3 regions of the Streptomyces sp. NPDC060205 genome follow, and region 2 is predicted to be linked to each of the others. Evidence: predicted binding sites of a transcription regulator. Region 2 holds the regulator's gene; each other region holds the start of a gene.

Region 1 (12,196 bases), on a different contig from region 2:
CGCCGGTCGCGGCGTTGAAGCCCTGGCCCTTGTCGAGGTCGGCGACCTTGGAGGTGATGACGTAACCCTCCAGGCCGGCGTTCTCGGCGATCCAGCGCAGCGGCTCGACGGCGGCCTTGCGGACGACGGCGACACCGGTCGCCTCGTCGCCGGTCTTGCCGAGGTTGCCTTCGAGGACCTTCACGGCGTGGACGAGCGCGGAGCCACCACCGGAGACGATGCCCTCCTCGACCGCGGCGCGGGTCGCGGAGATGGCGTCCTCCAGACGGTGCTTCTTCTCCTTCAGCTCCACCTCCGTGGCGGCGCCGACCTTGATGACGCACACGCCGCCGGCCAGCTTCGCGAGGCGCTCCTGGAGCTTCTCGCGGTCCCAGTCGGAGTCCGTGGAGTCGATCTCGGCCTTGATCTGGTTGACACGGCCGGCCACGTCGGCGGCGTTGCCGCCGCCGTCGACGATGGTCGTGTCGTCCTTGGTGACCGTCACGCGGCGGGCGGTGCCCAGCACGTCCAGGCCGACCTGGTCGAGCTTGAGGCCGACCTCCTCGGCGATGACCGTGGCGCCGGTGAGCGTGGCGATGTCACCGAGCATGGCCTTGCGGCGGTCGCCGAAGCCGGGGGCCTTGACGGCCACCGCGTTGAAGGTGCCGCGGATCTTGTTCACGACCAGGGTCGACAGGGCTTCGCCCTCGACGTCCTCGGCGATGATCAGCAGCGGCTTCGACGCGTTGGTCTGGATGACCTTCTCAAGGAGGGGCAGCAGGTCCTGGATGGAGGAGACCTTGCCCTGGTGGATCAGGATGTACGGGTCGTCGAGGACGGCCTCCATACGCTCCTGGTCGGACACCATGTACGGGGACAGGTAGCCCTTGTCGAAGGCCATGCCCTCGGTGAAGTCCAGCTCCAGACCGAAGGTGTTGGACTCCTCGACGGTGATGACACCGTCCTTGCCGACCTTGTCCATCGCCTCGGCGATGAGCTCGCCGACCTGGCTGTCCTGGGCGGACAGACCGGCGACGGCCGCGATGTCGGACTTCTCGTCGATCGGGCGCGCGGTCGCGAGGAGCTCCTCGGAGACCGCGGCGACGGCCGCGTCGATGCCCTTCTTGAGGAGGGCGGGGGACGCGCCGGCGGCAACGTTCTTCAGGCCTTCGCGCACGAGCGCCTGGGCCAGCACGGTGGCGGTGGTCGTACCGTCACCCGCGATGTCGTTGGTCTTGGTCGCCACCTCCTTCACCAGCTGGGCGCCGAGGTTCTCGTACGGGTCGTCGAGCTCGACCTCGCGGGCGATGGTGACGCCGTCGTTGGTGATGGTGGGGGCGCCGAACTTCTTGTCGATGACGACGTTGCGGCCCTTGGGGCCGATCGTCACCTTCACGGTGTCGGCAAGCTTGTTGACGCCGCGCTCAAGGGCGCGACGGGCGTCCTCGTCGAACTTCAGGATCTTCGCCATGGAGCTGATTCAGTCCTCTCAAAAAACGAACGGCGCCCCCGGCACCCGGCGCTTTTTAGTACTCGCGTTCAGTACTCGCTGGGGCCAGGGGCGCAGTTCAAAGCAAACCTGGGTGAATTACTTCTCGATGATCGCGAGCACGTCGCGAGCCGAGAGGACGAGGTACTCCTCGCCGTTGTACTTCACTTCGGTGCCGCCGTACTTGCTGTAGAGCACGATGTCGCCGGTCTTCACGTCGAGCGGAAGACGCTCGCCGTTCTCGAAGCGGCCCGGGCCGACGGCCAGGACGACGCCCTCCTGGGGCTTCTCCTTCGCCGTGTCCGGAATGACCAGGCCAGAGGCGGTGGTCTGCTCGGCGTCGAGCGGCTGGACCACAATGCGGTCCTCAAGCGGCTTGATGGCAACCTTGGAGCTGGTGGTCGTCACGATCCGACCTCCCCCTTCGGAGATCTCACGGGGTTAACTGTCTGAGGTGGCGACCAGGTGGATCCGTCGTCGCGGGTGCCGGACCTGCCCGTCGCTATTGGCACTCTCCTGCGGTGAGTGCCAGAGCCGAGACTATGACTGCGATTAGCACTCGGTCAAGCGGAGTGCCAGTTGCCTCCGGCGGTTGGGCGTATCTCGACGGGTCCGAATCAGGGTGGACGCCCCCCTGTCCTCAGGCGCCGCACGGGCCAGGAGCGATTTCACCTGCGGCCCGGCGGGGGCGAGCCGCGCAGTTCCCCGCGCCCCTGAAAAGCGGGCTGCGCCCAGCTTTTCCCGTTCCCCGCGCCCCCAGGCACCTAGGGGCGCGGGGAACTGCGCAAAGGGGGGCGAGGGGGCGCAGCCCCCATGCGGTGACGGGAAGGGTAAGGGCGGCGGGGGCGAGAAACTCATGGGAGCCCCCTACAGGTAGTCCTCCAGGCGCGCTACGGCGAACCCCTGCTCCTGAATGCGGCGCAGCATCCCCGCCGCGGCCCCCGTCAACGCCCCACCCCCCTCCGGACAGTGCAGAATGTCCCCCGCCCGCAACCGCCCAGGATCCCGCCAGAGAACAACCGCCGCGATCCCACAGTCCCCGGCAGCCCGCAGCGTGTCGCCGTCGTACTCCCCGTACGGCGGCCGGAACAGCCGGGGCCGGATCCCGAACCGCCGCTTCAGCTTCTCCTGCTGCCCGCAGATCTCCGCCCGCTGCCCCTCGTACGGCAGCCCCGGCAGATACGGATGGTCGAGCGTGTGGTTCTGCACGCTCGCACCGACCGCGCGCAGCCGCCCGAAGTGCGCGTACCCCGGCCCCACGACGCTGTCGGTGAGGAACACGCTCACCGGCAGCCGCAGCTCCCGCACCATGTCGACGAACCGCGGATCCCTCTCCGCGCCGTCGTCGAAGGTCAGGAAGACGACCTTGTCGTCGGTCGGGACGCGGTCCACCACGGGCGGCAGGCCGGGCCCCGCGGCCCGTAAGGCGGCCCGCCGGACGGACGGGTCCGGTGGCGCGGCGAGCGGGGCGCTCAGCCCCCAGCGGCGGTACGCGGCCTCCGGGGGCCCGTGGGTGCGTACCTTCTCCGCCGCCTTCTTGCCCAGCCGTTCGATGGGGTCCACGGACTGGGCGCAGCCCGCGAGACAGAGCACGCCGGCGAGGAGTGCGGCGGTGGCCCCCCGGCGCCTCACAGGTAGTCCTCCAGGCATGCCACCGCGTACCCCTTGTCGGTGATCAGCTTCAGGAAGCGGCGGACCATGTCGGGCATCGTGCCCTCCCAGTCCTCCTTGCCGCGGAAGTGGCTGAGGACGATGTCTCCGGGGCGCAGGTCGTGGTCCCACTCCCGGTACTCCCAGTGGTCGACGAAGACCTCCTCGTTCCAGAGGGGGGCTGCCTTGATGCCGCACGCCTTGGCGGCCCGCAGGGTGTCCTCGTTGTAGTTGCCGAAGGGCGGGCGGAAGAGCGTCGGCCGCTTTCCGTACCGCTTCTCGATCACGTCCTGCATCCCGCAGATCTCACGCTTCTGCGCGGCGTACGACAGGCCCGGCATGAAGCGGTGACGGAGGGTGTGGTTGTTCAGCGACACGCCTGTGGCCTGCATCTTCTTGAAGTATCCGTAGTCCTCCTTGACCAGGTAGTCACTGAGGAACGCGGTGTACGGGATCTTCAGCTCGCTCATCATCCGCAGGAACGCCGGGTCCTTCTCGGCGCCGTCGTCGATGGTGAGGAAGACGACCTTGTCCTTGGTGGGGATCGTCGTGAAGACGGGCGGGAGCCCTTCATGGTCGTCCACCTCGAAGCCGGCGCGGGTGTCGATGTGCGGCTTCTTCGCCGGGGCGGGCGGGGCCGGCAGGGGGGCCTTGGGCAGGCCCCATCTCTTCACCGCTGCGGCGTGGGCGCGTTGTTCCTGGCGGAGCTTGGCGGCTGCCTGCTGGCCTGCGGCCGGCTTGATGTCCTTGGGGGCCGGAGCCATGCAGCCCGTTGCCATCGCGGTGGCCGCCAGCAGGGTCAAGGTCGCGCGTACCGCCGCGCGGGAACGGTGGGCGGTCGACCGCCGGCCGGTGGGGGTTGACCGCGCAGTTCCTCGCGCCCCTGACGGGGCACTGGCCGTGGCTGCCAGCCGGGCCAGGGCCGCGCGGACCGCCGCTCGGAACGGACGGACAGTCGACCGCCGGCCGGTGGGGGCGGGCCGCGCAGTTCCCCGCGCCCCTGACGGGGCACTGTCGGATTGTCTTACAAGTCGCATGGGGCCGGATACTCCCAGGTCAAGTGCCCTTCCCCAGGGCGACACCGCCGTCGCGCGCGTGCCGTCCACCGACTGGCCCACAATGGGACGGTGAACGACCTCGATCCGCCGGACTCCCCGCTCGCCTCCTTCGCCGCTCTGCGCACGTCCGAGGGGCGTGCCCTGCTCGACGAGGTGCGCGGCAGCGAACCGGCCCAGGAACTGGCCGTGGCGACGCGGCTGCGGCGTACGCATCCCGTCGGGCTCGTGTCGGCCGCGCTCGGGCAGGCGCGGCTGCGGCAGCGGGCCGTCGCGAAGTTCGGGGCGGCGGACGCGGCGCAGATGTTCTTCACCCCGAACGGGGTCGAACAGTCGACCCGGGCGAGCGTCGCCGCGTACCGTGCCGCGCGGTTCGGGGAACTCGGCGTGCGGTCCGCGGCCGACCTGTGCTGCGGCATCGGGGGTGACGCGATCGCCCTCGCCCGCGCCGGGATCCGGGTCCTGGCCGTCGACCGGGACCCGCTGACCGCGGCCGTGGCCCGCGCGAACGCAGAGGCGCTCGGGCTGGCGGAGCTGATCGAGGTGCGCGAGGCCGATGTCACCGAGGTCGACACCGCCGGGTACGACGCCGTGTTCGTGGATCCGGGGCGCCGGGGCGGGCGCGGGCGGATCTTCGACCCCGAGGCGTACTCACCGCCGCTGTCGTGGGCCGTCCAGGCGGCCCTCAAGGCGCCTCTCGCCGCGCTGAAGATCGCCCCGGGCATTCCGCACGAGGCCGTGCCCGCTGAGGCAGGGGCGGAGTGGATCTCGGACGCCGGGGACGTGAAGGAGGCCGTGCTGTGGTTCGGCACCGGGGAGGCGGGCTCGGTCCGCGCGACCCTGCTGCCCGGCCCGCGCACCCTCCTCGGCCGCGGACTGCCCGATCCCGCGGTGCGGCCCGTGGGCCGTTTCCTGTACGAGCCCGACGGCGCCGTCATCCGCGCGCACCTGGTCGCCGAGGTGGCCGCGGAGCTGGACGGCGGCGGGCTGGTCGACGAGACCATCGCCTACGTCACCGCGGACTCCGTGACGGCCACCCCGTACGCGACCGCCTACGAGATCACCGACCAGCTCCCCTTCGGCGTCAAGAAGCTCAAGGCGCTGCTGCGGCAGCGCGAGGTGGGCGTCCTGACCGTGAAGAAGCGCGGGTCGGCGGTCGAGCCGGAGGAGCTGCGGCGCAAGGTGAAGCCGCAGGGGCCGCACTCCGCGACCGTGTTCCTGACGCGGGTGCAGGGCGCCCCGGCCATGCTCCTGGGGCACCCCGTCACCACACCCGGCGATTAGCCGTCCAGCTGCTCCAGGGTCGCGTTCGACGGGCCCCTGCGGGACTGCTCGTCGCGCGCCACGTCCTCGGCCGCGGCCAGCACCCGTACCGAGTTCTGCCAGGTCAGCTTGGCGAGGTCCGGCTTCGACCAGCCGCGGTCCATGAGCTCCGCGATCAGGTTCGGGTAGCCGGAGACGTCGCCCAGGCCGTCGGGGGTGAACGCCGTGCCGTCGTAGTCGCCGCCGATGCCGAGGTGGTCGACGCCCGCGACCTCACGCATGTGGTCGAGGTGGTCGGCGACCGTCGGGACGGTCGCGACCGGGCGGGGGTGGGACTCCTCGAAGGCCTGGTGGACCTTCATCGCCTCGGCGGTCGAGTCGAGGTGGTGGAAGCCCTTCTCGCGCATGTTCTCGTCCGCGGCCTCCGTCCAGTCGACGGCGGCCTGGAGGACGAACTTCGGCACGAACGTCACCATCGCCACACCGCCGTTGGCCGGCAGGCGCTCCAGGACGTCGTCCGGGATGTTGCGCGGGTGGTCGCAGACCGCACGCGAGGACGAGTGCGAGAAGATCACCGGCGCGGTGGAGGTGTCCAGCGCGTCCCGCATGGTCGTGGCGGCCACATGGGAGAGGTCCACCAGCATGCCCAGGCGGTTCATCTCGCGGACGACCTCATGGCCGAACGGCGACAGACCGCCGACGACCGGCTCGTCGGTCGCCGAGTCCGCCCACGCGATGTTGTCGTTGTGGGTGAGGGTCATGTAGCGGACCCCCAGCTCGAACAGGCCGCGCAGGGTGGCGAGGGAGTTGTCGATCGAGTGGCCGCCCTCGGCGCCCATCAGCGAGGCGATCCGGCCCTCGGCACGCGCCGCCTTCATGTCGGCGGCGGTCAGGGCGGCGCGCAGATCGGCGGGGTAGCGCTCGATCAGCTGCCGTACGCAGTCGATCTGTTCGAGGGTCGCCGTGACCGCGCCGGGCAGGTCCGAGCGCACGTACACCGACCAGTACTGCGCGCCGACGCCGCCCGCGCGCAGCCGCGCGAGGTCGGTGTGCAGGTGGGCGCTCTGGTCGGCGGCGATGTCGCGGGCGCCGATGTCGTAGCGGACCTGCTCGCGCAGCGCCCAGGGCAGGTCGTTGTGGCCGTCGACCACGGGGAAGTCGGCGAGGAACGCGCGGGCTTCCGCCAGAGAGGGCGTGGTGGTCATGTCCGTCACTTCCCGAAGCCGAAGCCGCTGCCGGTGCCCGCGCCGCTGTCGACCTTGGAGCGCAGCCGCTTGCCCTTCTCGGTGGCCTGGTCGTTCAGCTCCTGCTGGAAGTCACGCATCCTGGCGAGGAGTTCCTCGTCGTGCGTGGCCAGGATGCGGGCGGCCAGCAGACCGGCGTTGCGCGCGCCGCCCACCGAGACCGTGGCGACCGGGACACCGGCGGGCATCTGGACGATCGACAGCAGCGAGTCCATGCCGTCGAGGTACTTCAGCGGGACCGGTACGCCGATCACGGGCAGCGGGCTGACCGAGGCGAGCATGCCGGGCAGATGGGCCGCGCCGCCCGCGCCCGCGATGATCGCTTTCAGGCCGCGGCCGGCCGCCTCCTCGCCGTACGTGATCATCTCGCGCGGCATCCGGTGGGCGGAGACCACGTCGACCTCGTACGCGATCTCGAACTCGTCGAGGGCCTTCGCGGCGGCCTCCATGACGGGCCAGTCGGAGTCCGACCCCATGACAATGCCTACGACAGGGCTCATTCGGTGATCGTTCCTCTGAGGTAGCCGGCTGCGTGACGGGCGCGCTCCAGCACGTCGTCGAGGTCGTCGCCGTAGGTGTTGACGTGGCCCACCTTGCGGCCGGGCTTCACGTCCTTTCCATACATGTGGATCTTGAGCTGGGGGTCGCGTGCCATGCAGTGCAGGTACGCGGAGTACATGTCGGGGTAGTCGCCGCCCAGGACGTTCACCATGACCGTCCACTTCGCGCGCGGGCGCGGGTCGCCCAGGGGCAGGTCCAGGACCGCGCGGACGTGGTTGGCGAACTGGGAGGTGATCGCGCCGTCCTGGGTCCAGTGGCCGGAGTTGTGCGGGCGCATGGCCAGTTCGTTGACGAGGATGCGGCCGTCACGGGTCTCGAACAGCTCGACGGCGAGGTGGCCGACGACGCCGAGGTCCTTCGCGATGCGCAGGGCCAGTTCCTCGGCCTGCAGCGCCAGCTCCTCGGAGATGCCGGGCGCGGGCGCGATCACCGTGTCGCAGACCCCGTCGACCTGCTGGGACTCGACCACCGGGTAGGCCACGGCCTGGCCGTGCGGCGACCGTACGACGTTGGCGGCCAGCTCGCGGGCGAAGTCGACCTTCTCCTCGGCGAGGACCGGGACGCCGGCCCGGAAGGGGTCCTCGGCGTCGGCCGCGGACCGCACGACCCATACGCCCTTGCCGTCGTAGCCACCGCGGACGGTCTTGAGGACGACCGGGAAGCCGTCCCCCTCGGCCCCTTCGGGGAGCCCTTCCGCCGCGAACGCCACCACGTCGGCCGGATCGCTCACGATCCGGTGCCGTGGGCACGGCACCCCGATCTCGACGAGCTTCGCGCGCATCACGCCCTTGTCCTGGGCGTGCACGAGCGCGTCGGGGCCGGGGCGCACGGGGATGCCGTCCGCCTCCAGTGCCCGCAGATGCTCGGTGGGTACGTGTTCGTGATCGAAAGTGATCACGTCGCAGCCCCGCGCGAAGGCCCGCAGCGTGCCGAGGTCGCGATAGTCGCCGACGACGACTTCGCTGACCACCTGCGCCGCAGAGTCCTGGGGGGTGTCACTGAGGAGCTTGAACCTGATGCCGAGCGGGATGCCAGCCTCGTGCGTCATACGAGCGAGCTGACCGCCGCCGACCATGCCGACTACCGGGAACGTCACACCCCCAGGGTATCGGCCGTTTCGAGCCACCCCTGTCGCCCGCATGATCATCGGAAATTGTGCGGGTTCATCACATCCCGGCCACATCTTCGAGTCCGGGCCGGGCACCCGAGGGAACCGCTGGTTAGCATGGCGGAGTCGACGAAGGTTGACGAAAATGACGTATCCGACGAGACGGGGGCTGGGCGACACCATGGGCACAGCTGGTAAACGCGGGGCTCATGCCAGGCAGGCCAGCGCTGTTCGCCTCCGGATCGAGCGCCTGACCAGGGAGATCGCCAAGTTCGGCGCGGTCGGCGGAGCCGGTCTGCTCGTCAATCTGATCGTCTTCAACCTGGTGCGCCACACGACCGACCTGCAGGTCGTGCGGGCCAGTGTGATCGCCACGGTCGTCGCCATCGTCTCGAACTACATCGGTTTCCGCTACTTCACGTACCGCGAGCGCGACAAGAGCGGCCGCACCAAGGAACTGACGCTGTTCGTCCTGTTCAGCGTGGTCGGGCTCGTCATCGAGAACGGGTTCCTGTTCGCCGCGACGTACGGCCTGGGCTTCGACAGCCCGCTGGCGAGCAACGTCTTCAAGTTCGTCGGCATCGGCATCGCGACGCTCTTCCGCTTCTGGTCCTACCGCACGTGGGTCTTCCGGGTCGCCCCGGCCCACGACCCGGTGACGGACGCGGAATCGATCCTGGAAAACCCGACCCCCTACCTCGAAGAAGACCGCCCACCCCACCCGTTCCGCCAGGTCCAAAGGGTCCGCTGAGCCCTGCGAGCCCTTTAGGGGCGCGGGGAACGGCGCAATCTTGTGTCTTTGGCTTTCAGCTTTTAGAGGCGCGGGGAACGGCGCAGTCTTTTGCCTTTAGGGGCGCGGGGAACGGCGCGACCAGCCCCAACGGCGCCGCAGACACCCACAATGCCCCCAGCGGAGCGCTACGCGCTAGCGGACAGTGGGTTCATCCCCGTCCCGCCTCTTCAGCGGCGTACGCGACAGGAACAACCCGAACACAGGCGGCTGAGCCTGAAGCATCTCCAGCCGCCCCCCGTCCGCTTCCGCGAGGTCACGCGCGACCGCCAGCCCGATCCCCGTGGAGTTGCGCCCGCTGATCGCCCGCTCGAAGATCCGCGCGCCCAGATCGGCCGGCACCCCCGCCCCCTCGTCGGTGACCTCGATCACGGCCTGGTTCCCGGTGACGCGCGTACGCAGCGCGACCGTGCCCCCGCCGTGCATCAGCGAGTTCTCGATCAGCGCGGCAAGCACCTGGGCCACGGCCCCCGGCGTCCCCACGGCCTGCAGATGGTGCTTGCCCGAGCTGACGATCGCGCGGCCCGCGTTGCGGTAGGCCGGCCGCCACTCGGCGAGCTGCTGCTTGATGACCTCGTCGAGGTCGAACGTGACGGCGGAGCCGGTACGCGGGTCGCGGGCGTTGGTCAGCAGCCGCTCCACCACGTCGGTGAGCCGCTCGACCTGCGCCAGCGCGATGGTCGCCTCCTCCTTGACCGTGCTCGGGTCGTCGGTGAGGGTGATCTCCTCCAGCCGCATGGACAGCGCGGTCAGCGGCGTACGCAGCTGGTGCGAGGCGTCGGCCGCGAGACGCCGTTCGGCCGTCAGCATGCGGGCGATGCGTTCGGCCGAGCCGTCCAGCACATCGGCGACCCGGTCGAGCTCCGGCACCCCGTACCGCTTGTGACGCGGGCGCGGGTCGCCCGATCCGAGCCGTTCCGCGGTCTCCGCGAGGTCGGTCAGCGGGGAGGTGAGCCGGTTGGCCTGGCGCACCGCGAGGAGGACGGCGGCGATCACCGCGAGCAGGGCCACCGCGGCGATGATCATCAGCGTCCGGCCGACCTCGCGGGTGACCGCGGAGCTCGCCTCCTCCACCGTGACGGTCTCGCCCTCCTCGCCCTCGCGGGTGGAGGTGATGACGTCACCGGTGGGCGGCGTGCCGATGTGGATGGTGTCGCGGCCGGGGATCTCGATGCGCGCGTACCGGTCGCCCGTGACCTGGTCCTTGAGGACCCGGGCGTTGACCTGCTCGTCGCCGAGGATGCGGCTGTCGACGATGCTGACCAGCCGTACGGCCTCGGAGTCCACCCGTTCCTGGGCGCTGTTGCTGATCGTGCGGGTCTCGACGATGACGAGCGAGACCCCGAACACGGCGATCACCACCAGCACGACGGCCAGCGTGGAATTGATGAGACGGCGACGCACAGGTCCCTCCGGGCAACTGATGATCCGGGCTGGACCCGCGCCCCGTCAGGGGCGCGGGGAACTGCGCGACCAGCCACGCACGGCCCGCTGCCGCGCACCCACCGACGACACGACGGCGAGGGGGCGCGGCCGACAGCAACGGGCTAACTCTTCTCGAAGCGGAAGCCCACTCCTCGTACCGTCGCGATGTACCGAGGATTCGCCGCATCGTCCCCCAGCTTCTTCCGCAGCCAGGAGATGTGCATGTCGAGCGTCTTCGTGGACGACCACCACGTGGTGTCCCAGACCTCGCGCATCAGCTGGTCGCGTGTGACGACCCGGCCGGCGTCCCTGACGAGCACCCGGAGCAGGTCGAACTCCTTGGCCGTCAGCTGCAGCTCCTCGTCGCCCATCCACGCCCGGTGGGACTCGACGTCGATCCGCACCCCGTGCGTGGCGGGCGGCTGCTGGGGCTCGGCCGCGCCGCGCCGCAGCAGGGCCCGTACGCGGGCGAGGAGTTCGGCGAGCCGGAACGGCTTGGTCACGTAGTCGTCGGCGCCCGCGTCCAGGCCCACGACGGTGTCCACCTCGTCGGCGCGCGCGGTCAGGATGAGGACCGGCACGGTCATCCCCTCGGCGCGCAGCCGCCGGGCCACCTCCAGGCCGTCCATACCGGGCAGCCCGAGGTCGAGCACGACCAGATCGATACCGCCCTGGATGCCCGCGTCGAGCGCGGTGGGTCCGTCCTCGCGTACCTCAACCTCGTACCCCTCTCGGCGCAGGGCGCGAGCCAGGGGTTCCGAGATGGACGCGTCGTCCTCGGCGAGCAGTACTCGGGTCATGAACTGATGGTAGTCCGCAACGGAGCGGCGCAGTGAGGGTGATCGACATCTGTGTCGATCAGGACCCCCGCGGACCGTGCGACCCTGGGGTTCAGGATGTAAATCTGTGAACGGCCTTCGATTCGGTTGCATGGTTCCATCCGAACCTGTGATCCATCTCTCAAGTCATGCCATATGCGGCATTGCTGTGACGTGGGGCCTTATGGTGACCAGACGCCTGTAGCAGCACACAGGGACCTTCGGCGGAAGCTTCACGCTGAAGGTCTCTTTTGTGTGCGGGCTGGTGCCTACCAGCCTTGAAAGGAATGACCTGTGGCCGGGCCCGGCGCGTGAGAACGCGCGACGGGCGTGGATCCCGGTGGTCGTCGTCCACCGCCTTGACCTCGCCGAACCGAGGACGGGGCGGAACTCCCCGTGGGCGTGGGGCGGGACGGCCGACCCGCCGGTGCCGGCCGCCTCCCCCACCGGGCGCGCAACCCCATTCCGCCCAAGCGGCCTCCGCTCCTGCGGTGTCCGCCCCGGCGGCGCGTCCCGACCAGCAAGGAACGACCATGGCGTCCAGCCTGACGAAGGACTCGGTCTCTCCGGGCACCCCCGGTTCCGGATACGAGCAGACCTTCTTCGGCCACCCCCGCGGACTGGCCACACTCTTCATGACCGAGATGTGGGAGAGGTTCTCCTACTACGGCATGAGGGCACTGCTGCCCCTCTACCTCGTAGCGCCCGGCGGCCTGCACCTGAGCGCGAGCACCGCGACCGCCATCTACTCGGTGTACCTGTCGCTCGTGTACCTGCTCGCCCTCCCCGGCGGCTGGTTCGCGGACCGGGTGCT
Region 2 (5,804 bases):
CCGGTCCTCGTGCAGCACCGCCGCGAACTCCGCTTTGGCGAGAAACGCCGCAACCTGCTTCGTCGTCATCGCGTCCGCGACCTCCGCGAACCGCACCCGCCGCGACTGCTTGCCGGCCTCACGCGCGGTGGCCCGCCACTTCGCCAGGGCCTTGAGCCCCCGCTCGCCCTTCCACTGTGTGATGCAACGCGACGCCGCCCAGGGGACGATCGCGTCGACGCCGGTCTCCGACATGGTCTCGACGGCGAGTTCACCCCGGTCGCCCTTGGGCAGCGCCTGCACGACGGTGATACGGGGGACGGGCGGCGGCTCCTCGTGCACCACGTGGAGGTCCGCCACCACGAGCCGGTCCTTGCCCTCGGCGGTCATGACGACGCCCTCGGCCCAGCGGCCCCGCCCGTCGGTGAGGACCACGTCCTCACCGGTGCGCAGCCGCTTCACGGACACGGCGTGCCGCCCCTCGGGCCCGTCGAGCACGAACTGCGGCCCGCCGGGCACCTCGTCGACCACGAACACCGGCGCGGTCATCGCCCCACGCCCCCGCCCTGCTCGGCCGACAACGCTGTCCTGGCGGCGTCGAGTTCGGCGGCGAGCACCTCGACCAGCTGCCCGGCGGGCAGTTCACGGGCGAGCCGGTGCCCCTGCCCGGCCCACAGCGCCATGCCCTGTGCGTCGCCCGCCTTGGCGGCGGCCTTGCGCAGCGCGGAGGTGAGGTGGTGGACCTCGGGGTAGGCGGCGGGCGCGTACGGCCCGTGTTCGCGCATGAAGCGGTTCATCAGTCCGCGCGCGGGCCTGCCGGAGAACGCCCGCGTCAGTTGCGTACGGACGAAGAGGGGGTTGGTCAGTGCCTGCTTGTGCAGGGCGTTGGCGCCGGACTCGGGGGTGGCGAGGAAGGCCGTGCCGAGCTGGGCGGCGCTCGCGCCGGCGGCGAGCGCCGCGGCGATCTGGCTGCCGCGCATGATGCCGCCGGCCGCGACGATCGGGATCTGCACGGTCTCGCGGACCAGCGCGATGAGCGAGAGCAGTCCGATGCCGGAGCCGTCCGCCTCGGGGTTGTCGCGGTGGGTGCCCTGGTGGCCGCCGGCCTCGACGCCCTGCACGATGACCGCGTCGGCGCCCGCCCACTGCACGGCCTGCGCCTCCTCGGCGGTGGTCGCGGTGACCATGGTCAGCGTGCCGGCCCGGCTCAGGGAGTCCAAGACGTCGCGGGTGGGGCAGCCGAAGTGGAAGGAGACGACCGGCACCGGGTTGTCGAGGAGGACGGCGAGTTTGGCGTCGTAGCCGTCGTCGCGCCCGCTGTCGGGGTCGCCCAGTTCGGTCTCGTACCAGGAGGACTCACCGGCGAGCTGGTGGGCGTACACCTCGACGGCCGACCGGTCGGCGTACTCGGGCTGCGGCATGAACAGATTCACGCCGAACGGCCTGCTGGTGGCCCCGCGCAGCTGCTTGATGTCCTGGTACATGCCGTCGGCCGTCTTGTAGCCGGCGGCGAGAAAACCGAGCCCCCCGGCTTCGGACACGGCCGCGGCGAGCTGCGGCACGGAGACGCCGCCGGCCATCGGGGCCTGCACGATCGGGAGGGGGAAAAGATCGGTCAGCGCGGAGGACATGACGGCATGTTGTCACGTCCTCCGTACAAGTCCGAATCCGGCCGTCCGCCGGGCGTGAGCCACCGGAATCGTCCGGTGGCGGGCCCGGCGGTCACCTGCGGTCCGCCCGTCAGGTACGGCCGTTGAAGGCGTCCTTCAGCCGGGAGAACAAGCCCTGCTGACCGGGCTGGAACTGCCCGGTGGGCCGCTCCTCGCCGCGCATCTGGGCCAGCTCCCGCAGGACCCGCTCCATCTCGGGATCGAGCTTGGTGGGCGTCATGACCTCGACGTGCACGATGAGGTCGCCGCGTCCGCCGCCCCGCAGGTGGGTGATGCCGCGCCCGTGCTTGGGGATCGACTGCCCGGACTGTGTCCCGGGGCGGATGTCGACCTCTTCGAGCCCGTCGAGCGTCTCCAGCGGGACCTTGGTGCCGAGCGCCGCCGCGGTCATCGGGATGGTGACCGTGCAGTGCAGGTCGTCGCCGCGCCGCTGGAACATGTTGTGCGGCAGCTCGTGGATCTCGACGTACAGGTCGCCGGCAGGGCCGCCGCCGGGGCCGACCTCGCCCTCGCCCGCGAGCTGGATCCGGGTGCCGTTGTCGACACCGGCGGGGATCTTCACGGTCAGGGTCCGGCGCGAGCGCACCCGTCCGTCGCCCGCGCACTCGGGGCACGGCGTCGGGACGACCGTCCCGAAGCCCTGGCACTGCGGACACGGCCGGGAGGTCATGACCTGGCCCAGGAAGGACCGCGTGACCTGGGACACCTCGCCGCGACCGCGGCACATGTCACAGGTCTGCGCGGACGTGCCGGGGGCCGCGCCCTCACCGCTGCAGGTGGTGCAGACGACGGCCGTGTCGACCTGGATGTCCTTCGTCGTGCCGAAGGCCGCCTCGTCGAGCTCTATCTCCAGCCGGATCATCGCGTCCTGGCCGCGCCGCGTGCGCGACCGGGGGCCGCGCTGCGACGCCGTTCCGAAGAACGCGTCCATGATGTCCGAGAAGTTGCCGAAGCCGCCGGCTCCGAAGCCGCCCGCGCCACCGCCGCCCGCCTGGGACAGCGGGTCGCCGCCGAGGTCGTAGACCTGCTTCTTCTGCGGGTCCGACAACACCTCGTACGCGGCGTTGATCTCCTTGAAGCGCTCTTGCGTCTTCGGATCGGGATTGACGTCCGGGTGCAGCTCGCGGGCGAGCCGCCGGAATGCCTTCTTGATCTCGTCCTGGGACGCGTCGCGGCGCACGCCGAGTACGGCGTAGTAGTCCGTGGCCACTTACGACTCCGCCAGGATCTGTCCTACGTACCGTGCCACCGCTCGTACCGCTCCCATCGTTCCGGGGTAATCCATGCGCGTCGGTCCGACCACGCCGAGTTTGGCGACTGCTTCGCCGCCCGAACCGTAGCCGACCGAGACCACAGAAGTGGAGTTGAGTCCCTCATGGGCGTTCTCGTGACCGATCCGTACGGCCATGCCCGAATCGTTGACCTCACCGAGGAGTTTGAGGAGCACGACCTGCTCCTCCAACGCTTCGAGCACCGGACGGATGGTGAGGGGAAAATCATGTCCGAAGCGCGTCAGATTGGCGGTGCCGCCGATCATCAGCCGCTCCTCGGTCTCCTCGACAAGAGTCTCCAGGAGGGTGGAGAGCACGGTCGCGACCGTCCCCCGGTCCTCCGACTCGAAGGCGTCGGGGAGATCCTGCACCAGTTGGGGGACATCCGCGAAACGGCGCCCCGTGATCCGGCTGTTGAGCCGCGCCCGCAGATCCGCCACGGAGACCTCCCCGAAGGGGGCCGGGCAGTCCACCATGCGCTGCTCGACGCGCCCGGTGTCCGTGATCAGTACGAGCATGACGCGGGCCGGGGCCAGCGCGAGGAGCTCCACATGACGCACGGTCGAGCGGGTCAGTGAGGGGTACTGGACGACGGCCACCTGCCGGGTGAGCTGTGCGAGGAGCCGCACGGTCCGCCCCACGACGTCGTCGAGGTCGACGGCACCGTCCAGGAAGTGGTGGATCGCCCGCCGCTCGGGCGGCGTCATCGGCTTGACGCCCGCGAGCTTGTCGACGAAGAGCCGGTATCCCTTGTCCGTGGGGATGCGCCCCGCACTGGTGTGCGGCTGCGCGATGTACCCCTCGTCCTCCAGGACCGCCATGTCGTTGCGGACCGTCGCCGGGGACACGCCCAGCCGGTGGCGCTCCGTGAGGGCCTTCGAGCCCACCGGCTCCTCCGTGCCCACGTAGTCCTGGACGATGGCGCGCAGCACTTCGAGCCTGCGTTCACTGAGCATCGCGCACACCTCCCGTGGTCTTCCGCGCGGTCATCGGTCGTCAGTCGGTCGTCTTCGGTGGCCTCGCCTGGCACTCAGCGCGCGCGAGTGCCAGCATCCCCGCGCCAAGTGTACGGCCGGTGGGTACGGGCCGGGCAAGGGCGGGCCTGCGATGTCGTGACGCCGGGCACATCCGACGGGCGACGTGTACGAGGGTGTCCCGCTCTGTCGGGAACATGCGGGCGCGGCCTCCGGGGTTAGCGTCGGCGCATGAACGTGACATGGGAAGGGTCCGGGCGCGACGGGACCGGCTGGGAGGGGCTGTCTCCGTACGCCGGGCGGTGCCGGCTTCCGGGGTGGGACTGCACGGCCGGGCTCGTGGTCGGCGAGGACGCGGCGCTCATGATCGACGCTGGGTCGAGCGTGCGGGAGGGCGCGCGGCTGCGCACGCGGGCGCACGGGTTGCTCGGGGGCGGGCGTGTCACGCACCTCGCGCTCACGCACCCGCACTTCGACCACGTCTTCGGAGCGGCGGCGTTCGCGGGGACCGAGGTGTTCGCGGCGGTGGGCGCCGAACATGTCCTGGCCGAGGGGCGGGAGGAACTGCTCGCGGACGCGGTGCGCAACGGCGCCGATCCCGAGGAGGCCGCCGAGGCGGCGGATCTCCTGGTGCGGCCCCGGCATCTCGTCTCCGGCGAGTGGACGCTGGACCTGGGCGGTGGCCTGCAGGTCCTGCTGGCGAACGTGGGTCCGGGCCACACCGGCCACGACCTGGCGGTCCTGGTCGCCGGGCCCGGCCCCGGCTCCCGCGAGATCGTCTTCTGCGGCGACCTGGTCGAGGAGTCCGGCGAACCCCAGGCGGGCCCGGACGCCGTGCCCTCCCGCTGGCCCGCCGCGCTGGACCGCCTGCTGGCCCTCGGGGGCGAGGACGCGCTGTACGTGCCCGGGCACGGGGCGGTGGTGGACGCGGCGTTCGTACGGGCCCAACGGGAGGCGCTGGCGCGGCGTTTCGACGTGCCGTGAGCGGTATCGGGGCCCGCCGAGGGGGTGTCGGTGTACCTGCCGGGCGCGGGCTTCTCCTATCGTCATCCGAATGCGCCAGTACTCAGCGGATCTGACCCCTCCGTGGAAGAAGCCCAAGCCCGTGCCCGAGGTCGCGGCGGAGCCGGGGCTCGTGGTCGAGGAACCCGGCACCGGGTTCTGCGGTGCCGTGATCCGCTGCGAGGCGGGGACGGTGACGCTGGAGGACCGCTTCGGCAAGCACCGGGTGTTCCCGCTGGAACCGCGCGGCTTCCTCCTGGAGGGGCGCGTGGTGACCCTCGTACGCCCGTCCGCCGGGCCGGTACGCCCCACGCGCACCGCGTCGGGGTCCGTCGCCGTGCCCGGGGCGCGGGCCCGGGTGGCCCGTGCGGGACGCATCTACGTCGAGGGCCGCCACGACGCCGAACTGGTCGAACGGGTCTGGGGCGACGACCTGCGCATCGAGGGCGTCGTCGTCGAGTACCTGGAGGGCGTCGACGATCTGCCCGCCATCGTCGACGAGTTCGGTCCCGGGCCGGACGCGCGGCTCGGGGTCCTGGTGGACCACTTGGTGCCCGGCACGAAGGAGTCGCGTATCGCCGCGGCCGTGACGAGCGAGTACGCGCTGGTCGTGGGCCATCCGTACATCGACGTCTGGGAGGCGGTGAAGCCGTCGTCCGTGGGCATTCCGTCCTGGCCGCGGGTGCCGCGGGGGCAGGACTGGAAGACGGGGGTCTGCCGGGCTCTGGGGTGGCCGGAAAACACGGGGGCGGCGTGGCAGCGGATCCTGGACTCGGTCCACTCGTACCGCGACCTCCAGCCGGAACTCCTCGGCAGAGTGGAAGAACTGATCGACTTCGTCACGGCCCCGGAGTAGAGGCGCTTTCTTCGCCCCCGCCGCCCCTACCCATTCCCGTCCACGCATGGGG
Region 3 (6,689 bases), on a different contig from region 2:
GCTCTGCCGGGGTCTCCGCGAGGCGCGCCTTGTAGACGTCCTGCTTCCACTGCGAGTAGCGGAAGAGGACGGGGAAGGCGGGCGACACGGCCGCCCGCACGGCGGCCACGATCTCCGCGGCGAACCTCGTACGGGCGACGAGGTCACCGCCGTACCCGTCCGTGCGGCGGTTGGTGCCCGCCCACAGGAACTGGTCGAGCAGATAGCCGTGCGCGCCGTGCAGTTCGACCCCGTCGAAGCCGAGGCGCTCGGCGTCGGCCGCGGCGTTCGCGAAGGCCTGGATGACGTCATCGAGGTCGGCCTGGGTCATCTCCTTGCCCTGGCCGACGGTGCCGTCCATGCGCAGCCCGGAGGGACCGACCGCGGGCGCGTCCGCGAACGGCGGTTCCCCGGCGGAGCGCACCATCCCGATGTGCCAGAGCTGCGGCACGATCGTCCCGCCCGCCGCGTGCACGTCCGCGGCGACCTTCGCCCACCCCGCGAGCTGCTCCTCCCCGTGGAAGCGCGGAACGCGGTCGCTGTTCCCGGCCGACGCGTGGTCCACGTACGTGCCCTCGGTGACGATGAGGCCGACACCGGCGGCGGCACGGCGTGCGTAGTACGACGCCACGTCCTCCCCCGGAACCCCGCCCGGCGAGAACTGCCGGGTCATCGGCGCCATCGCGATCCGGTTCGGAACGGTCAGGCCGTTGAGGGCGACGGGCCGGGAAAGGACCTCGGCGGCGCGGGAGGCGGAGGGGGCGACAGTCACGTGGGGGCTCCTCATGGGGGGAGAAAGGGGAGCGCACATGCCATTGGGTATGTGCATGCGCATAGATAACTCCCCGGACAACCATCCCGGCCCCCGAGGCATTCCTGCGTTTCTCCCCTCACCTCTGTGACCCCGGACACGCCCGAGGGCGGCACCCCTGGAGTGGGGTGCCGCCCTCGGTTCGTACAGCTGTGGTGAAGCGGTGCCGTGGCAGTGCCGCGGCGGTGGGCCGCCGATCCGTTTCCGGATCAGAAGTCCATGTCACCGCCCGGCATGCCGCCACCGGCACCGGCGCCGGCCGCGGCCTTCTCCGGCTTGTCGGCGATGACGGCCTCGGTGGTGAGGAACAGCGCGGCGATGGAGGCGGCGTTCTGCAGAGCGGAACGCGTGACCTTCGCCGGGTCGATGATGCCCTCGGCGATCATGTCCACGTACTCACCGGACGCGGCGTTGAGGCCGTGACCGACGGGCAGGTTGCGGACCTTCTCGACGATGACGCCACCCTCAAGACCACCGTTGACGGCGATCTGCTTGAGCGGGGCCTCCAGGGCGAGCTTCACGGCGTTGGCGCCGGTCGCCTCGTCACCCGTGAGCTCAAGCTTCTCGAACACCGAGGAAGCCTGGAGCAGAGCCACGCCACCACCGGCGACGATGCCCTCCTCGACGGCCGCCTTCGCGTTGCGAACGGCGTCCTCGATGCGGTGCTTGCGCTCCTTGAGCTCGACCTCGGTGGCGGCACCGGCCTTGATGACGGCCACGCCGCCGGCCAGCTTCGCCAGGCGCTCCTGGAGCTTCTCGCGGTCGTAGTCCGAGTCCGAGTTCTCGATCTCGGCACGGATCTGGTTGACCCGGCCCTGGACCTGGTCGGCCGAGCCGGAGCCGTCCACGATCGTGGTCTCGTCCTTGGTGATGACGACCTTGCGGGCGCGGCCCAGCAGGTCAAGACCCGCGTTCTCCAGCTTCAGGCCGACCTCCTCGGAGATGACCTCGCCGCCCGTGAGGATGGCGATGTCGCCGAGCATGGCCTTGCGGCGGTCACCGAAGCCCGGAGCCTTGACGGCGACGGACTTGAAGGTGCCACGGATCTTGTTGACGACCAGCGTCGACAGCGCCTCGCCCTCGACGTCCTCGGCGATGATCAGCAGCGGCTTGCCGCCCTGCATGACCTTCTCAAGGAGCGGGAGCAGGTCCTTGACGTTGGCGATCTTCGAGTTGGCGATCAGGATGTACGGGTCGTCGAGGACGGCCTCCATACGCTCCATGTCGGTGGCGAAGTACGCCGAGATGTAGCCCTTGTCGAAGCGCATGCCCTCGGTGAGCTCAAGCTCAAGACCGAAGGTCTGCGACTCCTCGACGGTGATGACGCCTTCCTTGCCGACCTTGTCCATCGCCTCGGCGATGAGCTCGCCGATCTGGGTGTCGGCGGCGGAGATGGAGGCCGTGGAAGCGATCTGCTCCTTGGTCTCGACATCCTTGGCCTGCTCAAGAAGGGCACCGGAGACGGCCTCGACGGCCTTCTCGATACCGCGCTTGAGGGCCATCGGGTTGGCACCGGCGGCTACGTTGCGCAGACCCTCGCGGACCAGCGCCTGGGCGAGCACGGTCGCCGTGGTCGTTCCGTCGCCGGCGACGTCGTCCGTCTTCTTGGCGACTTCCTTGACCAGCTCGGCGCCGATCTTCTCGTACGGGTCCTCAAGCTCGATCTCCTTGGCGATGGAAACACCATCGTTGGTGATCGTGGGGGCGCCCCACTTCTTCTCTAGGACGACGTTACGACCCTTGGGGCCAAGGGTGACCTTGACGGCGTCGGCGAGCTGGTTCATCCCGCGCTCGAGACCGCGCCGTGCCTCCTCGTCGAACGCGATGATCTTGGCCATGTGAAGTGGTCCTCCCGGACTGGGGTGGAATCTCCAGGACCGCGCCCGCGCCCGCGACGGACGGCCTGCAGACCTCGTGGTTCCTTGCCCCACCCGGCCTGCGGGCCTCACTGACCCGGTCCTCGTTGTCACTCTCACCTTCAGAGTGCTAACGCCAATGATTAGCACTCGACCCATGCGAGTGCAAGCGCCTCTCAATGATCCGCAGGTGGGAGGGGGTGCGAGGCGGGGGCGCCCGATGACCTTGAGGCGCCCCCGGCCTGTCGCGCCCGGCATCCGGACATGCCGAAGGGCCCGTACCCGGGAGGTACGGGCCCTTCGGAAGAAGAACGTCGCTGCAGTAAGTCGGCGCGTGCTTCAGCCGGTCGCCAGCCGGACCATGTCCGCCTGCGGCCCCTTCTGGCCTTGCGAGATCTCAAAATCGACCCGCTGACCCTCTTCCAGGGTGCGGTAGCCGTCCATCTGAATCGCGCTGTAGTGGACGAATACATCCGCACCACCGTCGACCGCGATGAAGCCGTACCCCTTCTCCGCGTTGAACCATTTGACGGTGCCCTGAGCCATGCCTAACTCCCCTATTACTGGCCCTTGCACAGATCCGCACTTCGCGGATCCGGGTCAGACCTCACCCCCCAACGGTTGGGGGTGTGCGCCGGAACGCGTCGACCGCGGCTGAATGTATCCGTCCAACTGCCGTCTGCAACAGGTCAATCCGACGAGAATTCCGGGCACGGCTGATCGGAAATATGTGAAGGATTTACGAAGATTCAGGGCAAGTCGGGCCCGGTAAATGACATAAACGGCTCAAAAGGACCAGGTACTTTGGCTGCTTCTTGTCGGACCCCGGGGGCGAACTCATATGCGCCGACCTTGCGGAGCGAAGCAGCTTCCCCAACTGTACCGCGCTCAACCATACAGAATTGCCCCCTCCGCTTCGGGCGCGGAGAGGGCAATTCGATGAACTCTGCGTGTTCGACATTACCAAGGGTAATGATCGACACCGTCGTGCGGGGCGCTCAGCCTCCGGCGACCGCCGGGATGATCGAGACCCCGACGCCGTCCGGCGTGGCCGTCTCAAGGCCCTGCTCGAAACGGACGTCGTCGTCGTTCACGTACACGTTGACGAACCGCCGCAGCTTGCCCTGGTCGTCCAGGACACGGGCCGCGATACCGGTGTGGTTCTTCTCCAGGTCGGCGATGACCTCGGCGAGGGTCGCCCCTTCGGCGGCCACCTCGGCCTGGCCACCCGTGTAGGTACGCAGAATGGTGGGGATGCGGACGTTGACGCTCATGGGACCTCCATCGGGTAGGGCTGCAGTACAGCGCCGCCGTCTTTTCAGGGGCGCGGGGAACTGCGCGGCCGGCCCCCACCGGCGCGCAGTGTACGAACAACGATCAAGAACCGAGGCCGGCCTCATGGAAGGAGTCGAGGTTCGGACGGATGGTCGCGGTCAGCCCCGTGTCGGAGGCGACGGCGTCCAGCGTCTTCAGACCGTCCCCCGTGTTGAGGACGACGGTCGTCAGCGTCGGATCGAGCAGCCCGCTCTCGATCAGCTTCTTCGCCACGCCCACCGTCACCCCGCCGGCGGTCTCCGCGAAGATGCCCTCGGTCCGCGCCAGCAGCTTGATCGCGTCGACGACCTGGTCGTCGTTCACGTCCTCCACGGCCCCGCCCGTCCGGCGGGCGATGTCGAGCACGTACGGCCCGTCGGCCGGGTTGCCGATGGCGAGGGACTTCGCGATCGTGTTCGGCTTCTGCGGCCGTACGACGTCGTGCCCGGCCTTGTAGGCGACGGACACCGGTGAACAGCCCTCGGCCTGCGCGCCGAAGATCTTGTACGGCTTGTCCTCGACGAGGCCGAGCTCGATCAGCTCCTTGAGCCCCTTGTCGATCTTCGTCAGCTGCGAACCGGAGGCGATCGGCACGACCAGCTGGTCCGGCAGCCGCCAGCCGAGCTGCTCACAGATCTCGTACGCCAGGGTCTTGGAGCCCTCCGCGTAGTACGGCCGCAGGTTGACGTTGACGAAGCCCCAGCCCTCGCCGGCCGGGTCGCCGATCAGCTCGGAGCAGAAGCGGTTCACGTCGTCGTAGTTGCCCTCGATGCCGACGAGCTCGCCGCCGTAGACCGCGGCCATGACGACCTTGCCCTGCTCCAGGTCGTGCGGGATGAACACGCAGGAACGGAAGCCGGCCCGGGCGGCGGCGGCGCCCACCGCGCCCGCGAGGTTGCCGGTGGAGGAGCAGGAGAGCGTGGTGAAGCCGAAGGCGCGCGCGGCCTCCAGAGCCTGGGCGACGACGCGGTCCTTGAAGGAGTGCGTCGGGTTCCCGGAGTCGTCCTTCACGAAGAGCTTGCCGGCGTCGACGCCCAGCTCACGCGCCAGGTTGTCGGCCTTGACGAGCTTGGTCCAGCCGGGGTTGATGTTCGGCTTGTCCGCCACGTCCGCGGGGACGGGCAGCAGCGGCGCGTACCGCCAGATGTTCGCGGGACCGGCTTCGATGCGCTTGCGGAGTTCCTCGGTGTCGTAACCGGAGAAGTCGTACGCGATCTCCAGCGGGCCGAAACACTCCTCGCAGGCGAAGACCGGACCGAGCGGGACGCGGTGGCCGCACTCGCGGCAGGAGAGTGCGGCGGCCGGACCGAGGTCGACGGCGTTCGCGGAGTCCACGGAGGGGGTGGAGTTCGTGGTGCTTGCAACTGTCTGCGCAGCCATGGAGGCGAGGCCCTTTCCTCATCTTCCTCACGACGCACTTCGCCATGAGACGGATTTGGCACCTTCCCGAGCCGGGAGCCTCGCGGCACTGATCAGCGATGATCAGGACGAGACCGGCTGGAGGGTTGCCGGGGCTTCAACGGGCCGTATCCCTCTGCCCCTCTGGATGAGCGGTATGTAGTTGTCTACGCAACGACCCCCGACATGCGATGGTCATCAGCGTTGTTCAAGACTGTAACCGACGGCATGGATGGTGGAGAGAGCCGTCCGAACCGCGAGATGACCGTCACACCGGTTTCCCTCGCGGCGGGACGCACGCATCCCGATGAACGCAAGGGAGAGCCGCACGTGCTGGAAGACGTCGAGCGCTGGCTGAGCACGCGCTCCTGGTCCGTCGAGGACCGCCCGCTCAAGAAGCTGATCGCCGCGAAGCGGTCCACGGGCTCCACGGTCAGTGTCGTACTGCCCGCGCTCAACGAGGAGGAGACCGTCGGCGAGATCGTCGCCGTGATCCGCCGGGAGCTGATGACCGCGAGAGTGCCGCTCGTCGACGAGATCGTGGTGATCGACTCGGGTTCGACGGACCGCACCTCCGAGGTCGCCGCCGACGCGGGCGCCCGTGTCGTGCATCGCGACGAGATCCTGCCCCGCATCCCGGCCGTCCCCGGCAAGGGCGAGGTGCTGTGGCGCTCGCTGCTCGTCACGCGCGGGGACATCGTGGCGTTCGTGGACGCGGACCTGAAGGAGTTCTCGGCGGACTTCGTCTCCGGGATCGTCGGTCCGCTGCTCACGGATCCGGGGGTCGACCTCGTCAAGGCGATGTACGACCGTCCGCTGGGCTCCGCGTCCGGTCAGGGGGGCCGGGTGACGGAACTCATGGCCCGGCCGCTGCTCAACATGCACTGGCCGCAGCTGGCCGGCTTCGTCCAGCCGCTGGGCGGGGAGTACGCGGCCCGCCGCTCGCTCCTCGAACGGCTTCCGTTCCCCGTCGGGTACGGGGTGGAACTGGGCATGCTGGTCGACTCGCTGCACCTGGTCGGCCTCGACGCCCTCGCGCAGGTGGACGTGGGCGTCCGCAAGCACCGGCACCAGGACGGGCAGGCGCTCGGGCGGATGTCCGCGGCGATCTACCGCACGGCCCAGCTCCGGCTTGCGCGCGGGCACATGATCCGGCCGTCGCTGACGCAGTTCGTACGGGGGGAAAGCGGCTTCGAGCCGCGGACGCATTCGGTGGACATGGAGGAACGCCCCCCGATGATCGACATCAGAGAGTACGTGTCGCGGCGCGCGGCGTAAGGGGACCTGCGGGAGCGTTGTCGTCCGCGGGCCGGTGGGGGCCGTTCGCGCCG

Evidence for each region. Region 2 encodes HrcA, which represses chaperone genes, less so after heat shock. Its sites were predicted from a motif close to TTNGCACTCNGNNNNNCNGAGTGCNAA; they were not measured.
Region 1: a site for HrcA is predicted at 2,021-2,047, ahead of groES (co-chaperone GroES). Genes of this name have one in related genera too.
Region 3: a site for HrcA is predicted at 2,790-2,816, ahead of groL (chaperonin GroEL). Genes of this name have one in related genera too.

The regions. Positions count from the first base shown of each region.
Region 1 is NZ_JBHWZP010000255.1:307-12,502, forward strand. It holds gene groL (chaperonin GroEL) at 1-1,450, opposite strand, end outside; gene groES (co-chaperone GroES) at 1,568-1,876, opposite strand; gene ACFWGJ_RS32715 (polysaccharide deacetylase family protein) at 2,336-3,100, opposite strand; gene ACFWGJ_RS32720 (polysaccharide deacetylase family protein) at 3,097-3,921, opposite strand; gene ACFWGJ_RS32725 (methyltransferase domain-containing protein) at 4,246-5,457, shown strand; gene ACFWGJ_RS32730 (dipeptidase) at 5,454-6,641, opposite strand; gene purE (5-(carboxyamino)imidazole ribonucleotide mutase) at 6,647-7,180, opposite strand; gene ACFWGJ_RS32740 (5-(carboxyamino)imidazole ribonucleotide synthase) at 7,177-8,337, opposite strand; gene ACFWGJ_RS32745 (GtrA family protein) at 8,531-9,100, shown strand; gene ACFWGJ_RS32750 (ATP-binding protein) at 9,275-10,543, opposite strand; gene ACFWGJ_RS32755 (response regulator transcription factor) at 10,687-11,364, opposite strand; gene ACFWGJ_RS32760 (oligopeptide:H+ symporter) at 11,916-12,196, shown strand, end outside.
Region 2 is NZ_JBHWZP010000455.1:66-5,869, reverse strand. It holds gene ACFWGJ_RS40755 (16S rRNA (uracil(1498)-N(3))-methyltransferase) at 1-528, opposite strand, end outside; gene ACFWGJ_RS40750 (nitronate monooxygenase) at 525-1,610, opposite strand; gene dnaJ (molecular chaperone DnaJ) at 1,720-2,859, opposite strand; gene hrcA (heat-inducible transcriptional repressor HrcA) at 2,860-3,876, opposite strand; gene ACFWGJ_RS40735 (MBL fold metallo-hydrolase) at 4,126-4,878, shown strand; gene ACFWGJ_RS40730 (DUF3097 domain-containing protein) at 4,949-5,752, shown strand.
Region 3 is NZ_JBHWZP010000417.1:23-6,711, reverse strand. It holds gene ACFWGJ_RS39640 (NADH:flavin oxidoreductase) at 1-751, opposite strand, end outside; gene groL (chaperonin GroEL) at 1,000-2,628, opposite strand; gene ACFWGJ_RS39630 (cold-shock protein) at 2,986-3,192, opposite strand; gene ACFWGJ_RS39625 (MoaD/ThiS family protein) at 3,645-3,920, opposite strand; gene thrC (threonine synthase) at 4,024-5,340, opposite strand; SAM riboswitch class I at 5,356-5,513, opposite strand; gene ACFWGJ_RS39615 (glucosyl-3-phosphoglycerate synthase) at 5,689-6,636, shown strand.